3 regions of the Priestia sp. 53B2 genome follow, and region 3 is predicted to be linked to each of the others. Evidence: riboswitches for the same ligand, from Rfam matches in the RefSeq annotation. Region 3 holds a riboswitch; each other region holds the start of a gene.
The links. Region 3 has a riboswitch for ZMP and ZTP ahead of ACN6NE_RS23485 (phosphoglycerate dehydrogenase). Riboswitches for the same ligand answer to the same signal wherever they lie in the genome.
Positions count from the first base shown of each region.

Region 1: it holds a riboswitch for ZMP and ZTP, as region 3 does, so the genes downstream of both, ACN6NE_RS20420 (phosphoribosylaminoimidazolecarboxamide formyltransferase) here and ACN6NE_RS23485 (phosphoglycerate dehydrogenase) in region 3, are expected to answer to the same signal.
Region 2: it holds a riboswitch for ZMP and ZTP, as region 3 does, so the genes downstream of both, ACN6NE_RS15060 (APC family permease) here and ACN6NE_RS23485 (phosphoglycerate dehydrogenase) in region 3, are expected to answer to the same signal.

Region 1 is NZ_JBLZXA010000025.1:26,344-31,288, forward strand. Features, by position in the region: gene ACN6NE_RS20415 (dienelactone hydrolase family protein) at 1-448, shown strand, start outside; gene ACN6NE_RS20420 (phosphoribosylaminoimidazolecarboxamide formyltransferase) at 553-1,719, opposite strand; ZMP/ZTP riboswitch at 1,768-1,846, opposite strand; gene ACN6NE_RS20425 (IS110 family transposase) at 2,299-3,192, opposite strand; gene ACN6NE_RS20430 (pyridoxal phosphate-dependent decarboxylase family protein) at 3,363-4,826, opposite strand.
Region 2 is NZ_JBLZXA010000020.1:170,101-175,045, forward strand. Features, by position in the region: gene ACN6NE_RS15045 (sodium:solute symporter family protein) at 1-643, opposite strand, end outside; gene ACN6NE_RS15050 (DUF3311 domain-containing protein) at 643-846, opposite strand; gene ACN6NE_RS15055 (cupin domain-containing protein) at 1,224-1,823, opposite strand; ZMP/ZTP riboswitch at 2,208-2,286, shown strand; gene ACN6NE_RS15060 (APC family permease) at 2,342-3,937, shown strand; gene ACN6NE_RS15065 (DUF5105 domain-containing protein) at 4,120-4,945, shown strand, end outside.
Region 3 is NZ_JBLZXA010000027.1:583,661-588,605, reverse strand. Features, by position in the region: gene ACN6NE_RS23495 (DUF6143 family protein) at 1-403, opposite strand, end outside; gene ACN6NE_RS23490 (hypothetical protein) at 684-1,145, opposite strand; gene ACN6NE_RS23485 (phosphoglycerate dehydrogenase) at 1,270-2,469, opposite strand; ZMP/ZTP riboswitch at 2,638-2,716, opposite strand; gene htpG (molecular chaperone HtpG) at 2,927-4,804, shown strand; gene ACN6NE_RS23475 (tubby C-terminal domain-like protein) at 4,835-4,945, opposite strand, start outside.

The DNA of each region.
Region 1 (4,945 bases), on a different contig from region 3:
TGCTTATGAAAATTTCACTCAAAATGTTGGATTTGAAAAGGGAGTGCAACAAATTAATCAAGTCATAGCCGAACTAAAGCAACAATATAGGAGAGTCGGAGTCATTGGATTTAGTGTTGGGGCAACAATAGCATGGTTATGTAGTGAAAATAAGATATGTGACTTTGTAATAGGTTGCTATGGATCTCGTATCCGAGATTATGTAGATGTTGAGCCTACATGTCCTACATTACTTATATTTGCAAATAAAGAAAAAGCATTCGATATTCATAAACTAGTAGACGTGTTAAGGAAAAAAAGATATTCGTTTTTGCAAGTGAAAAGTTTTGAAGGATCTCATGGATTTATGGATCCATTTTCAGATAATTACAAGAAACTGTCAGCTCATCTGGCTTTGCAACATATAAATGAATTTGTACAGAAGCAATTAAGTGAAAGCTTCCTATAAAATTATATTATGGTGCGACAAGATGTTGCTTATCGGAAACAGTATAAAAAAGAGCCAAGACCTAAGGGGGTGGCTCTTTTTGATTAATTATATTTATTCATAGCTCAATGATGAAATACACGTATGCCTGAATGTGCCATGACCATTCCATATTCATTTGCTGCGTGTGTAACTTGATCGTCTCGTAAAGAATTCCCTGTTTGAACCACATATTTAACGCCACTTTGAGCCGCACGATCAATATTATCACGGAACGGTAAAAAAGCATCGGATGCATAGGAAACGTCTTTTAATCTTTTTAACCATTCCTGTTTTTCACTCTTACTTAGCCTAGCAGGAACCTCCTGAAAACATTGTTTCCATTGTTCATTTTCTACCTCAGTAATATCATCATTCAACCATCCATCAATCGCATTATTGACTTCTACACGAGAAATGCCTTCTCTGAACTTCATATTAAGGGCCCTTGGATGTTGTCTTAACCACCATTTATCAGCTTTTTCAGCTGCTAACCTTGTACAATGAATACGGGACTGTTGTCCAGCACCAATTCCAATTGTTTGACCATCTAAAGCGAAACAAATAGAGTTTGATTGTGTATATTTCAATGTAATAAGAGCAACAAGAAGATCTCTCTTTGCATTGTCAGGAATACTATATTGAGTCGTAACAATATGATTAAAAACTTCTTTCCCAATCTGTACATCATTTCTTTGCTGTTCTAGAGTAATTCCAAATACCGTTCTTTTTTCAATTGAGTCAGGCACATAGTTGGGATCAATCTCTAAAATTAGATATTTTCCCTTCTTTTTCTGTTTCAAAATCTCTAATGCTTCTTGAGTGTAGCTTGGTGCAACAATTATATCAGAAACCTCTGTTTTGAGGAGATTAGCTACAGTTATATCAACTTCATCACTAAAAGCAGCACAATCTCCAAATGAAGACATCCTATCTGTCCCACGCGCTCTTGCATAAGCAATAGCTAAAGGAGACAGGTCTAAGCCTTCAACAAAATAGGATTCAGTAAGTGTCTTATTTAGTGGAGAGTACACAGCTGCACCTGCTGGACTTACATGTTTAAAAGATGCAGCTGCAGGTTGACTAGTAGCCTGTCGAAGCTCCCGGACCAGTTGAAAAGCGTTTAATGCATCTAGAAAGTTAATATAACTCGCTTCTCCATTTAAGATTTTAATAGGCATGTTTTCAGCATTCTGAACTTTAGCTTTACTTTGATTTGGATTCATCCCGTATCGTAAACAAATTTCTTTCACTTAAAAATCTCCCTTCTAAATAAAAAAAGTATTTGAACTCATGTTCAAATACTTTGCCCAGGCGTACGGCCGTTATCTATGTGCTTCCTCATGGTCCTCCATGTTTACGCCAGTAACACATAGTCTGTTTTATAAGAAAATTTTACATAATAATATTAATTTTAACAATAGATTTAGCCAAATTTTTCTTTTTTTATTGTATATCATATACGGAGCTCCCTCTATAAACTGAGTAATATCAAGGGTTTATAGGGGGAATATAAAATATAAAAAAATTTTTTATGTCTATTTCACACCTTATATTCTCATTTTTATAAGAAACTGGTACTAAGGGGAATAGCTTCGCTATTCTTTTTTCATTATTTTAAAAAAAGATGGAGACATACATATGGTCGCACAATGGATCTCTATATGTCTCATAGCGATGAAATCTCCCATGTCTCTTAGCGTCTTAGCGCCTACATTCCTTCGTTCAATCTATCTATGAGATAGAGTTGGGTAATGCTAGTTTGCAAGGTCAAATGCCTGAAAGTCTGTTTTATCCCAAATACTCCGTGCTTCATTTTTAATGGACAAAGGTTAAGCTTCCAAAGGTACAGTCAGCATTTCAGCAATACCCGGCAGGGTCAGTACAAGGTCTTCCAATTGCTTTTCTAATGCATGTAGTTCTTCTTTAAGCATCTTATATCGTTTGATATTTATGGCTATTTCTCGTTGTGCCATCTGTAGTCCAACCGTCAACCCTACTGAACGTCCAGCAGCCTCTTGAAGTCGCTGTATTCGTTTATGACTTGGGCGTTGTACGCCTCCGTAAGTGGACCATATTTCTGCCACCCTTTCGGGTGTTGTTTGATTAAGTTGAACTGGAAGAGGAATATGTTCTAGCGTGGCCAACGCCATCTTTCCACTCCAGTCTTTAAAAACGGTTAAAAACTCTGGAAAATACTTATCTAACCAATTGTGAATCCGTCCTTGTAGAGCTTGTAAATCACCTACAATTTGGTTTCTGATTGTAATTCCTGCCTTTACTTCTGCATCCTGATTCATTGGTAAGCGAGGATAAGAAAATCGACCATCTTTTATTAGCTGAGCGATAACTCTAGCATCCTTGATATCGTTTTTCGTTGGAGAGTTATCGTCGAGTTCTTTACTTCGCTTAACGTGCAGAGGATTAGCGACTCCGAAGGAGACAAGTCTCTCCTTTAGTGAATAGGCGAGATTTAACCAGTAATGACCGGTAGGTTCCATACCAACTAGAACATCGGCTTTCTCATGTTTGTGTTGCATCTCTTCCAACCAGGCAAAGAACGCATCAAATCCTTCTTTTGTATTCGTGAAGGTTAGAGCTTTCCCAAGGATCTTTCCACGATCATCTTGTGCTCGAGCCACATGCTTGAATTTAGCAATATCTACCCCGACAATCAGTGTATGGGGTGTAACTTGATTCAACTTTTCGTTTTGAGTACAATTCATAAGAGTCCTCCTTGAATGATGAATTGAAGTCATGGCCATGACCTTCTGCATCATATCAAGGGGACTTTTTTATTTCAAGACACCAAGTAATTTCAAACAGGAATGCTAGTTTACATAAGGTAGGCACCAAACATAATTAATTCATTCTTTAGTGATTATAAAAAACATTTTCACTTCAAGAGTGGATGTTCCATACAATGCTCACTATAAAAGTCATCAATCTGTTTAAAGATTTGTTGGATAGTTGAAGGCGAGATAAAAGGATTTAATAAAACTGCCCTCAACCAACGCTTTCCTCTATACGTAGGTAAGGATAAAAACACATGTTGATCTTTTAATAAATATTGTTGCAACTTAAGATTTAATTGATCTTGATGTTTTTGGTCATACTCGTTCAAACGTAGTCTAAAACAACATATATTAGTATCTGATTCACCTGATAGCTCCAAATAAGATCGTTTCTTTACTTCTCTTGTAAATTCTTCAACGAGTGTGAAACCTCGATTTATTAAATCTTCATATCCCTTTAGACCAATATGCTGAAGAGATAGATATAACTTGAGGATATCGGCATGTCGAGTACCTTGAACGCTTATTTCTCCCAAATTAGTAAAGTCTGTTTCATTCATGTAAGGTGCTGAAATGCGAAAATCTGTTTCTAACAAATGATGGTTTTTAAATAAAACCATTGCACATGTTTTGGCGACATACATCCATTTTTGTGGATTGAATGTAATCGAATCTGCTTGTTCAATCCCAGAGAGAAGTGTCTTATGTTTTTTTGAAAAGACAAGTGCTCCACCATAGGCTGCATCTACATGAAACCACATTCCGTATTTCGCTGTTATTTCTGATATAGGCAGTAGAGGATCAATACTACCTGTAACAGTCGTTCCTGCCGTAGCTACAACTGCAAAAGGTTGCTTTCCTTCTTGAATAAGAGTAGTAATCTTTGTTTCTAAATCTGTCGTATCCATTTGAGAATTAGGATTACTTTTTACAGGAATGACACTAGATGTGCCTAACCCTAGTAGCATTGCAGCCTTATGTAAAGAAGTATGGCTTGCTTCTGAAACCAAAATGACAGGTTGCTTTGTTAAAGAAGTTAGTCCGTTCTCTTTTACTTGAAGGATAGAATTCCGTGCAACTGCTAGGGCCTGAAGATTAGCAAGGCTACCACCACTTGTTATAACTCCGCCAGCATTTTTTCCTAAACCAAACATCTGAGTAAGCTGTTGAAGTACTTGAACCTCCATTTTAGAAAAGACAGGAGACATCTCTAGACTCAGCATATTGTTATTAAGGGTAGTTGTTACAAACTCACTCAAACAAGAAATTAACGTAGGAATGGAGTCCATATGTCCCATATACCTTGGAGTTAAAGGATTCATAGAGTGCTTTACGATGGTCTCTAACTGTAAAAGAAGCTCTTCTGTGGGAATACCATCTGAAGAAAATTCATTAAAAAGTTTTGTCTTAAATTCATCAGAAAGAGGGGGATGGTTTCCTGAATTGCTTGCATAATCAACTACCAAATTTATTACTGTATCAATAAGTATCTTGGCCTCTTTAACATTTTTGCCGTTTGGATCAATAAAGGAATCAGTTGGAAGAACGCCTATTTTCATCATCATCACACTTCTTTCCTATTAGTCTAATTATTCTAACAATAAGAGAGAGAAATGTGTATACCATATACGTATCTAGTTACCATAATCAGCATTCTAGGAACAAAAAACAGCCTTTGAAAGGC
Region 2 (4,945 bases), on a different contig from region 3:
CCCAGCTTCCAAAATGCATAATTGGCAGAGAAACAACCATAAATAACATAATCGCCCATACTAAAATATCTTTAATAATTGCCGTATATGTGGGACCTTTAATTCCGCTGAAAAAGGTATAAAGAGCCACAAGAAAGAATGAAAGAATAACGACAGCTTTTACGTTAATGTAGCCAGTTCCTGCAACGCGAAGAGTATCTTGAATACCGCTAAGCTGAAGATCAATATATGGAATGAGCATCAATACACCTACTATGGCAATTAAAGAGGAGAGAAATTTACTGCTAAAACGTTCTCTGGCATAATCAGCAAGCGTAGTAAGTTTGTGCTTTTTAGCAACAGTCCAAAGCTTTGGAAGAAAGAAGTATGAAATTAAAAAGGCTAAAACAGAGTAAGGAATGGCAAAAAATGCGATGCTTCCTCCCTGATAAGCTGTACTCGTAAGACCTAGGAATGTATAAGCGGTATATAAATCTGCTCCTACTAAAAGCCAGACGAGCAGGCTTCCAAAACGTCTTCCACCTACAGCCCACTCTTCAACTGAGCTTCTAGATGATTTGTCACGTCCCGCTATAAAGCCAATTGCGATAACGACAAGAACAATTGCTGATGTGATTAAAAGTGCGGTTAAATTTCCTTGCATTATTCAATGTCCCCCCAAGATTTTTGTAAACGATAAATAATAAATGTACACACAGGCGTTAAGAAGACCCATAAAAATAACCATAAATGCAAAAGAGGTAATCCAAAAATAATTGGATGAATGTTATTTACAAAAGGTAAAAAAGCGAATTGAGCAATAAATGGAATGATGAATAAAATAAAAATTATGAATTTTCTGTTCAATTTTACTCCTCCTACTAAAAATTTATCTAACAATGTTCACTATGATAGCAAGTCTGACATGGTAAAGCAATAAGTTTTTTGAAAATTTCGTTATAATCTATGGAAATTTTTTTAGAAAAACAAAAAAGAGCTTATGATGAGAGTATATTTGAAATGATTATGAAAGAAAAAAGGGGGATAATCTAAGCGAAGTTGCTCTTGAAGCAAAAAGGACAACGGAAAAGAAGAAATTTAGTTTTGACCGGGAAGTTTTTGTTATTTCGCTGAGATAAAGTATATTGCTATTGCATCATAAGAAAAGAATTTGTATGTTCAAATAGAGATTCATGGAAAGAATAAAACAGAGCAAATAAAAAAACTAGACAATAAGTGCTTGTCTAGTTCCACCACTCTGTCAATGGTCCTTTGTCGCCATAAACAGGATCTGTTGTAGGAATAGGTACTTGTGCAATTTCATCAAATACGTGAGGGCGATCAGTTTGTTTTCCTGTTCGTAAATTGTAATCCATACCCTCTGGATAAGCTCCAACCACTTTAAAATCAGCAGTTGACTGCAGACGCATATGCCCTGTGCCTGCAGGAAGTACGAGCACATCGCCAGCATGCACCACTATATTTTCCCCCATATGTCCACCTAGTTTTAAACGTGCAGATCCGTTAATTACACCTAGTGCTTCATGAGAATTGCTGTGGTAATGGTGAAAATCATATATGCCGCCTACCCAGCTATTTTTCCAGTCGTGAGAATTAAAAATGCTCTCCACTTTCTCTTTCTTACTAATAAATACGTGTTCATACAACAAAACTGGAAGACGAGGGTGATTTGGAATGGTTCCGTCGTCATCAAAATAAAGAACTTTTACATTTGCATAATTCATAAGCATCCCTCTAACAATCTTTTTTCGTAATTTTCCCTGTTTTTTGCTTGCGTAAACAGAGAAGTTTGCTCGAAGTACTTCATTTGTTGCGAAGTGCATGATATGTAGGTTTTAACGTTTTCCTAAAAGAAGTCTCCCACTTCAAGCGTAGCTAAGTGGTGGGCAGTTCACTTTAGTATCTTTTCTTCATATTGTATATAAGTAAAGGGTCTAGTGCAAGAATTCTATGGATATATAGCTGTTAATTCTTATTTTGTAAACGAATAATGTATATTGGTATAATTTTTAGAAGGTAATCTGCTCGTGGAGTAAAAGAATCAAATAATAGAAAAAGTTAGGATTTTAGTTCTTTTTATAATTAAAAAGAGATTTTTAGAAGATTAATTTGGAATTTTACGAATAATTTATTATTTTTAGAAAAGTAATGTAAACATTTTGTGTATTGAGTAATAGTAATGAATGTTATATACTGATAAAAAATATATTCCTATATGTGACTGGCGCAACATGGATGACCATGGGGGAGCATATAGCGTATAAGCCGCGCGCCTGGGCAAACACTTGAGAAAATTTCGCAAGTGTTTTTTTATTTTCCTAGGGAAGAGGAGTAGATTTGGATGAGCAATATGCAAAGGAAGATGGGAACATTTGCTTTAACCATGACAGGCATAGGTTCGATTATCGGTTCAGGATGGCTGTTTGGAGCATGGAAAGCAGCTCAAATTGCGGGACCCGCGGCTATTTTTTCATGGGTCATTGGAATGGTGGTTATTTTGACCATTGCTCTATCATATGCTGAACTGGGCGCGATGTTTCCACAAGCAGGGGGGATGGTCAAATATCCTCAGTATTCACACGGATCATTTATTGGTTTTTTGGCTGCTTGGGCTAACTGGATTTCAATCGCTTCAACGATAACAGTGGAGGCTATTGCATCTGTGCAATATATGAGTACTTGGCCGTGGAAATGGGCTCGCTGGACTCATGAATTAGTAGACAATGGCATTTTAACGTCCAAGGGGTTGGCAGTTGCGTCTTTGTTATTATTCGTTTACTTTTTTGTGAACTATTGGACGGTAAATCTCTTTGCTAAAGCAAACTCATTTATTACGATTGTTAAATTAATTATTCCTGGTTTAACGGCAGGGGCTTTATTTTTTGCTGGTTTTCATAGTGGAAACTTTTCAAGTGAGCATGGGGTAGCACCTTACGGATGGGCTAGTGTTTTAACGGCAGTGGCAACATCAGGTATTGTGTTTGCATTTAATGGGTTTCAAAGTCCTGTAAATATGGCAGGAGAAGCGAAATCACCTAATAAATCGATTCCGGTAGCTGTAATTAGTTCAATTTTTATTGCAGGAATTGTATACATTATATTGCAAATTGTCTTTATCGGAGCAGTAAGTCCGTCATCAATTGCTGATGGATGGAATCATTTGAATTTTAATTCTCCTTTTGCTGATTTAGCGATTGCGCTTGGAATTAACTGGCTAACAATTGTGTTATACGCAGATGCATTTGTTTCTCCTTCCGGCACAGGTGCTACATATACGGCAACTACTTCTAGAATGTTATACGGGATGCAGCAAAATGGATATTTGCCAAAGATATTTGGTACGCTTCATCCACTTTACAATGTCCCGCGCCCAGCTATGTGGCTAAATTTAGCAGCTTGCTTTTTGTTTCTCTTTTTATTTAGAGGATGGGGTGTCTTAGCAGAAGTGATCTCAGTAGCGACGCTTATCTCTTATATTATGGGCCCTGTAGCGCTTATAACATTAAGAAAAACGGCTTCACACTTTTACCGTCCATTTTATTTAAAAGGGGCATCATTTATTGCGCCATGCGGCTTCGTTTTTGCTTCCTTGACGCTTTATTGGGCAAGGTGGCCACTTACAGGTGAAGTGATCTTTATTATGGCAATTGGCCTGCCTGTTTATTTTTATTACCAAGCGAAAAATAAATGGGTGGGCTTTAAAAAAGAATTTTTAACCGGGGCTTGGATGCTTATCTATTTAGCGTGCATGATTTTTATTTCCTACATAGGAAGCGAAAAATTCGGAGGCAAAAATATTTTGCCTTTCGGATGGGATATGCTAGTGATTGCTTGCGTATCATTAGCTTTTTATTACTGGGGAATTAAAAGTGGCAAATCTAACCGATATATGAAAGAAGCTGAACAAATCAATCAAGAAAATTTTAAATCTAAATAAAAAAATACGAGCCTGTGCTCGTGTTTTTTTATTTAGGTGAGTGGAGAATTTAGACTTAGTTTTTATCAAAATATTGTAAAAAATATAGATTTTAAGGTTTGAGTATTTATACAGAGGGAACCTTTATTTGGGATAAAGTTCTAAAAAAACAAAATAAAGGGGATTAGGCAGCTGTGAAAAAAATGAATGTTTTGGCTTTGGCTTTTGTACTTATGCTAGTATTAGCGGCTTGTAACAGTTCTAAGGAAACGGGAGGATCCACTTCGGCTAAAAATAAGACGATTGAGGCATACATTGACAGCGCTTCTTATATTTTAGTAGATAGTGATGAAGGAGCTACAAGTGAAGAAAAAGGGCTGTTGAAAGTTGATTTAAAAGTGAAAAATGTATCCAAAAACAGTATATCTTTATCGGATTATGACGGTGTGTATTTATACGAAGGAGATGAACAGCTGTCTCCAAAAACGGGAGTGAACAGTCGTGAGCTTGGACTAGAAAGCAGTGCATTTGACAAGATTGGCGCTGGAAAGCAAAAAAATTTAACGTTTGTCTTTGAAGTCAAAAAAGATAAAAAGTACAAAATTGGGCTTCAGCCCAAATCATCTGATTATGATGAAGAAATTGACGAAGTGACCTTAACACTGGATACGAAAAAATACGCGAAAAGCTATAATAAGCTGCAAGACCCAGAAAAAGCTCTGCAAGCTTATACAGAAGTCCTTTACTTAAACAAAGAAAACGTAGACTATGATAAATATGTAACAGCAGACAAAACAGCTGTCATAGAAGAACAGAAAAAAGCGTTTAATGAGGAATTAAAAGGTGCGTTTTCTAACGGTTTAACCGACAAAGCAAAAAAAGATTTTTTTAACATGTATAAAGATGTTTTAAAAGAAAAAGCAAGTGTGAAAACAAATGTGATTGCGAATGCAAATAATAAAGCCGTAGTAGAAGTGGAGTACACTACTCTTAATTTATCAGACTTATATTCGTACGTATCGCAACTTA
Region 3 (4,945 bases):
ATGTACTTTTCGGCGGAACAACACGGTTAAATACGTTTACCCTCTTAGCAGGAAAGCTTTTTACCATTTCTGCAAATTTAATTTTCCCTTTTGGCTTTGAACGTATTGTAGTATTTGCTGGATTCACATTATCTGAAGTTGTTCCTTTTCCAGGCGGGATAGAATTAAACCAAATTTCAGCAGTAAAAGGTTCGTTGGAATAGTTAGTGATAGTAAAAGCATCTACAAATAAACCTACTCCGGAGCCTGAAGGGTTAACTAACCCTCCCCAAGCATTTCTATTTCCACCAACACGAATAGGCACAGTTTGTCCAACAAAATAGTCTCCTTTTAAAGATTGATATAAAGGATTAGGTATATTAACGGCTTTAATATACGGTTTGCTCGACTCATAATTCGACATACAATCATCTCCTTTCTGTACTATATTATCTTATAAGGTTTTTCTATAAATGCGTGGACACATGCATTTATAAATATCTTTAATCTTTATATAAACACAAAAAGATAGACTCGGTACGGAGCCTATCTTTTCCTATCGCTTTTACAAAATAAAATTTCCTCTTAGCCTTTTCCTTATTAATGCCCTCGTCGACTGCTGGTGTATAAACGAATTGTTTTTTGATTTTATATTCCGATTCTTTTTTAATACTTCTACTATCACTTCTTAAAGTAGTAATCACCTATTCTTTTGTAGTCATACAATGAAGAATCCTTACCTTTTTTTCACAATATTCAACAATTTCATAACAGGTTGTGAGGATATCATGTCTAGACAGTTCTATTTCATCAAATACAAACTTTGAAAGCTGCTTCTGCAGAACCTCCAGCTTTTTGCTGTCTTCTTCATCAATCCATAGTCCTTCCGTAATACACACATCTGCTAGTTTGTTAATAGATTGAGCCGTCCAGTTTAATCCGGCTGAAGAAACGGTTATTGTCAGTAAATCATTTTTTATAGATAGAATAACTTGACACACATGAGTATAGGCATCAACTTTCTTTTGGATAAATGCTTTGCGAAGCTCTTGTTTGTATTGCTCTTTCGACATCGCTATAGCTACGACAGACGTAATGAATGTTCCTGCCAGCGCGATGAGCGACCCTATCAAAATTCCTATCATTTCTCCTGACAAAACGTTCACCTCTTTAAAGGTATTTCTATATGCTATGGGAATGAAGGAAACGATATGAAGATAAACACCATGTAAAAACAGCCCTAACTTAGAAAAGTTAGGGCTGAAACACTAAAATATGATGGTAACTAAATTAGATAATACGACTTGTAATAATTCCTTCAATTTGACCAATGTTTTCTTCTAGCTCAGGCACAATCTCGTCACTTACTTGATTGTCAATATCGATCATTGTATACGCGTATTCACCGCGGCTTCTGTTCACCATATCTGCGATGTTTAAATTGTAGTTTGAGAATACTTGCGTAAGTTGTCCTACCATATTCGGCACGTTGTGATGGAAAGCAGCTACGCGTTTTTTCCCAGTGTAAGGAAGAGATGCATTCGGGAAGTTCACTGAATTTTTAACGTTTCCTGTTTCTAAGAAATTTTTCACTTGACGTGCTGCCATTACCGCACAGTTTTCTTCTGATTCTTGAGTTGATGCGCCTAAATGAGGAATTGGCACAACATTTTTCATGTTTAAGACATTTTGATTTGGGAAATCTGTAATGTATCGACCAACTTTTCCACTTTCAAGAGCAGCTTTCATATCTTCTTCGTTTACAAGCTCACCGCGTGAGAAGTTCAAAATATGAACATCTGGTTTCATGATGCTAAACGTTTCTTTATTGAAAACACCTTTCGTATCGTCCGTTAACGGAACGTGAACCGTAATATAGTCAGATGCTGCAAATAGTTCTTCTAGAGACATTGCACGCTGTACGTTGCGAGACAAATTCCAAGCTGTATTAACAGAAATGAATGGATCAAAGCCAATTACGTCCATATCTAAATCAAGCGCATCGTTTGCTACAAGAGCACCAATTGCACCTAAACCAATAACGCCTAACGTTTTACCTTTGATTTCTTTTCCAACAAACTGTTTTTTGCCTGCTTCAACTAACTTAGGAATTTGATCACCTTGGCCATCTAACCCTTTTGTCCATTCAACTCCAGCAAATAAGTTACGAGAAGAAGCCATAATTGTAGTTAAAACCATTTCTTTTACTGCGTTTGCATTAGCTCCTGGCGTATTAAATACAACGATACCTTGCTCCGTGCAAGCGTCCACCGGTATATTATTAACCCCTGCTCCAGCGCGTGCAATAGCTTTTAAATTTTGGTCAAACGCCATGCTGTGCATGTTAAAGCTACGCACGACAATCGCATCTGGATTTTCGCTGTCGTTGTCAATTTGATAACCTTCTTGATTAAAAACATTTAGACCTTTTTGTGCAATGTTGTTTAATGTTTTGATTGTTTGTACTTTTTCTAATGTTAATGTGCTCATTTTGTACTCTCCTCTGATTATCATCGTAGTTTTACATGTTTTTACCCTTGGATAAAGGAACTTCATTTTTAATTTTTTTAAAAGTCTGGTTTTTTAGCCTACATGTTTGGTAACTTCTATATCCTCTCCCCCTAAACAGAAAGAGGTAAGAGATATGTATTAATCCCTTACCTCTGCCCAGGCGAACGGCTACGTCACTATATGCTTCCTCACGGTTATCCGCGTTTCGCCAGTCACATATAGTCTTTGAAATTAAGTATATTCTAGCAAACTCTTTCAGAACGTTCAACCTTTTTTTAAAAGTTTGCTTTTTTCAGTCTAATTTTTAATCTCTTTAGTGAATCTCCTAATATATTGACAAATACCCTAATACATGTTAAATAAGAAGAGTGATTAGCACTCTATCCAATCAAGTGCTAATTGTTTTATAAGCCCTATTTGGAAAGGAGAACTTCTTATGTCAAAAAAAGAATTCAAAGCCGAATCAAAGCGATTATTAGAGATGATGATTAATTCCATCTATTCTCAAAAAGAAGTATTTTTGAGAGAGCTTCTGTCAAATTCAAGCGATGCAATCGATAAAATTTATTACAAAGCTTTAACAGACGACTCCTTGCGTTTTAACAAAGAAAGCTATTACATAAAAGTAACACCAGATAAAACTAACCGTACCTTAACCATTACGGATACTGGAATTGGCATGACGCAAGAAGAGCTTGAAAGCAGCTTGGGCACAATTGCGAGAAGCGGTTCTCTTGCGTTTAAAAACGAAAATGAAACAAAGAACGGGCACACCATTATTGGCCAATTCGGCGTTGGGTTTTACGCAGCGTTTATGGTGGCAGATGTCGTAACGGTGATTAGTAAAGCATTAGGCAGCGATGAAGCCTATAGATGGGAATCTACTGGTGCTGATGGTTATACAATCGAACCTTGCGAAAAAGAAACGGTTGGAACTCAAATCATTTTAAAAATGAAAGAAAATACAGAAGATGAAACATATGATGAGTATCTAGAAGAGTATCGTTTAAAAGGGATCATTAAAAAGTATTCAGACTTTATCCGCTACCCGATTAAAATGGACATAACGGAAAAACGTCCTAAAGAAGGTTCTGATAACGAGCTAGAAGATTATACAGAAGAGCAAGTTATCAACAGTATGGTACCGATCTGGAAGAAAAGCAAAAATGAATTGACTTCAGAAGACTATGAGCAGTTTTATTCAGAAAAGCGCTACGGATTTGATAAACCGCTCACTCACCTTCATATTAATGTGGATGGAACGATTCGCTACAATGCCATTTTATTTATTCCAGAAAATAGTCCGTTTGATTACTACTCAAAAGAATTTGAAAAAGGACTTGAACTGTATTCAAACGGCGTCTTAATTATGAATAAATGTGCAGATCTTCTTCCAGATTACTTTAGCTTTGTAAAAGGTATGGTAGATTCTGAAGATTTATCTCTTAATATTTCACGTGAAATTTTGCAGCAAGACCGCCAGCTTCAGCTGATTGCCAAAAACATCGGCAAGAAAATCAAAAATGAATTAAAAAGCTTGCTTAAAAACAAACGTGAAAAGTACGAGAAGTTTTATGAATCTTTTGGCCGCCAGCTGAAGTACGGCGTTTACAGTGACTTTGGCAGCAACAAAGACGTATTAAAAGACCTGCTTTTATTCTATTCTTCTACAGAGAAAAAGCTCGTAACACTAGATGAGTATGTATCGCGCATGCCTGAGGATCAAAAGTATATCTATTATGCATCAGGCGAATCGTACGACCGAATTGAAAAGCTTCCTCAAGCAGAATTGGTTGCAGATAAAGGGTACGAAATTCTGTATTTTACAGAAGATATCGATGAATTTGCGATTAAAATGTTAATGGTGTACGAAGAAAAAGAATTTAAATCTGTTTCAAGCAGTGACTTAGGGATTGAAACAGAAGAAGAACAGCTCAATGAGTCTGAGGAAAAAGAGAGTAAAGAGCTATTTGACTATATGAAAAAAGCTTTGGCGGGAAAAGTAGGAGATGTGCGCGCTTCTAAACGTTTAAAAACACATCCCGTTTGCTTATCAGCTGATGGTGAAGTAACGATTGAAATGGAGAAAATTTTAAGTGCTATGCCTGACAATCAGCATGTAAAAGCAGAGAAAGTGTTAGAAATTAACGTAAATCATGATGTATTCGCTTCTTTAAAAGATGCATTTGAAAGTGATAAAGGGAAATTAGACCTTTATATAAATTTATTATATAACCAAGCTCTTCTAATTGAAGGCTTATCTATTAGTGATCCCGTTGAATTCACAAATGATATTTGTAAAATCATGATATAAAAATCAGGCGCAGAATCATTCTGCGCCTGATTATATGTATGGCATAATAAAATTAGTTATATAGTAAGAAGCGATAAAAATGGGTACGGGCAGTTCTTCTATTACTCTTATTGAGTGTTTGCCTTCTTTAAAATGAAAAAG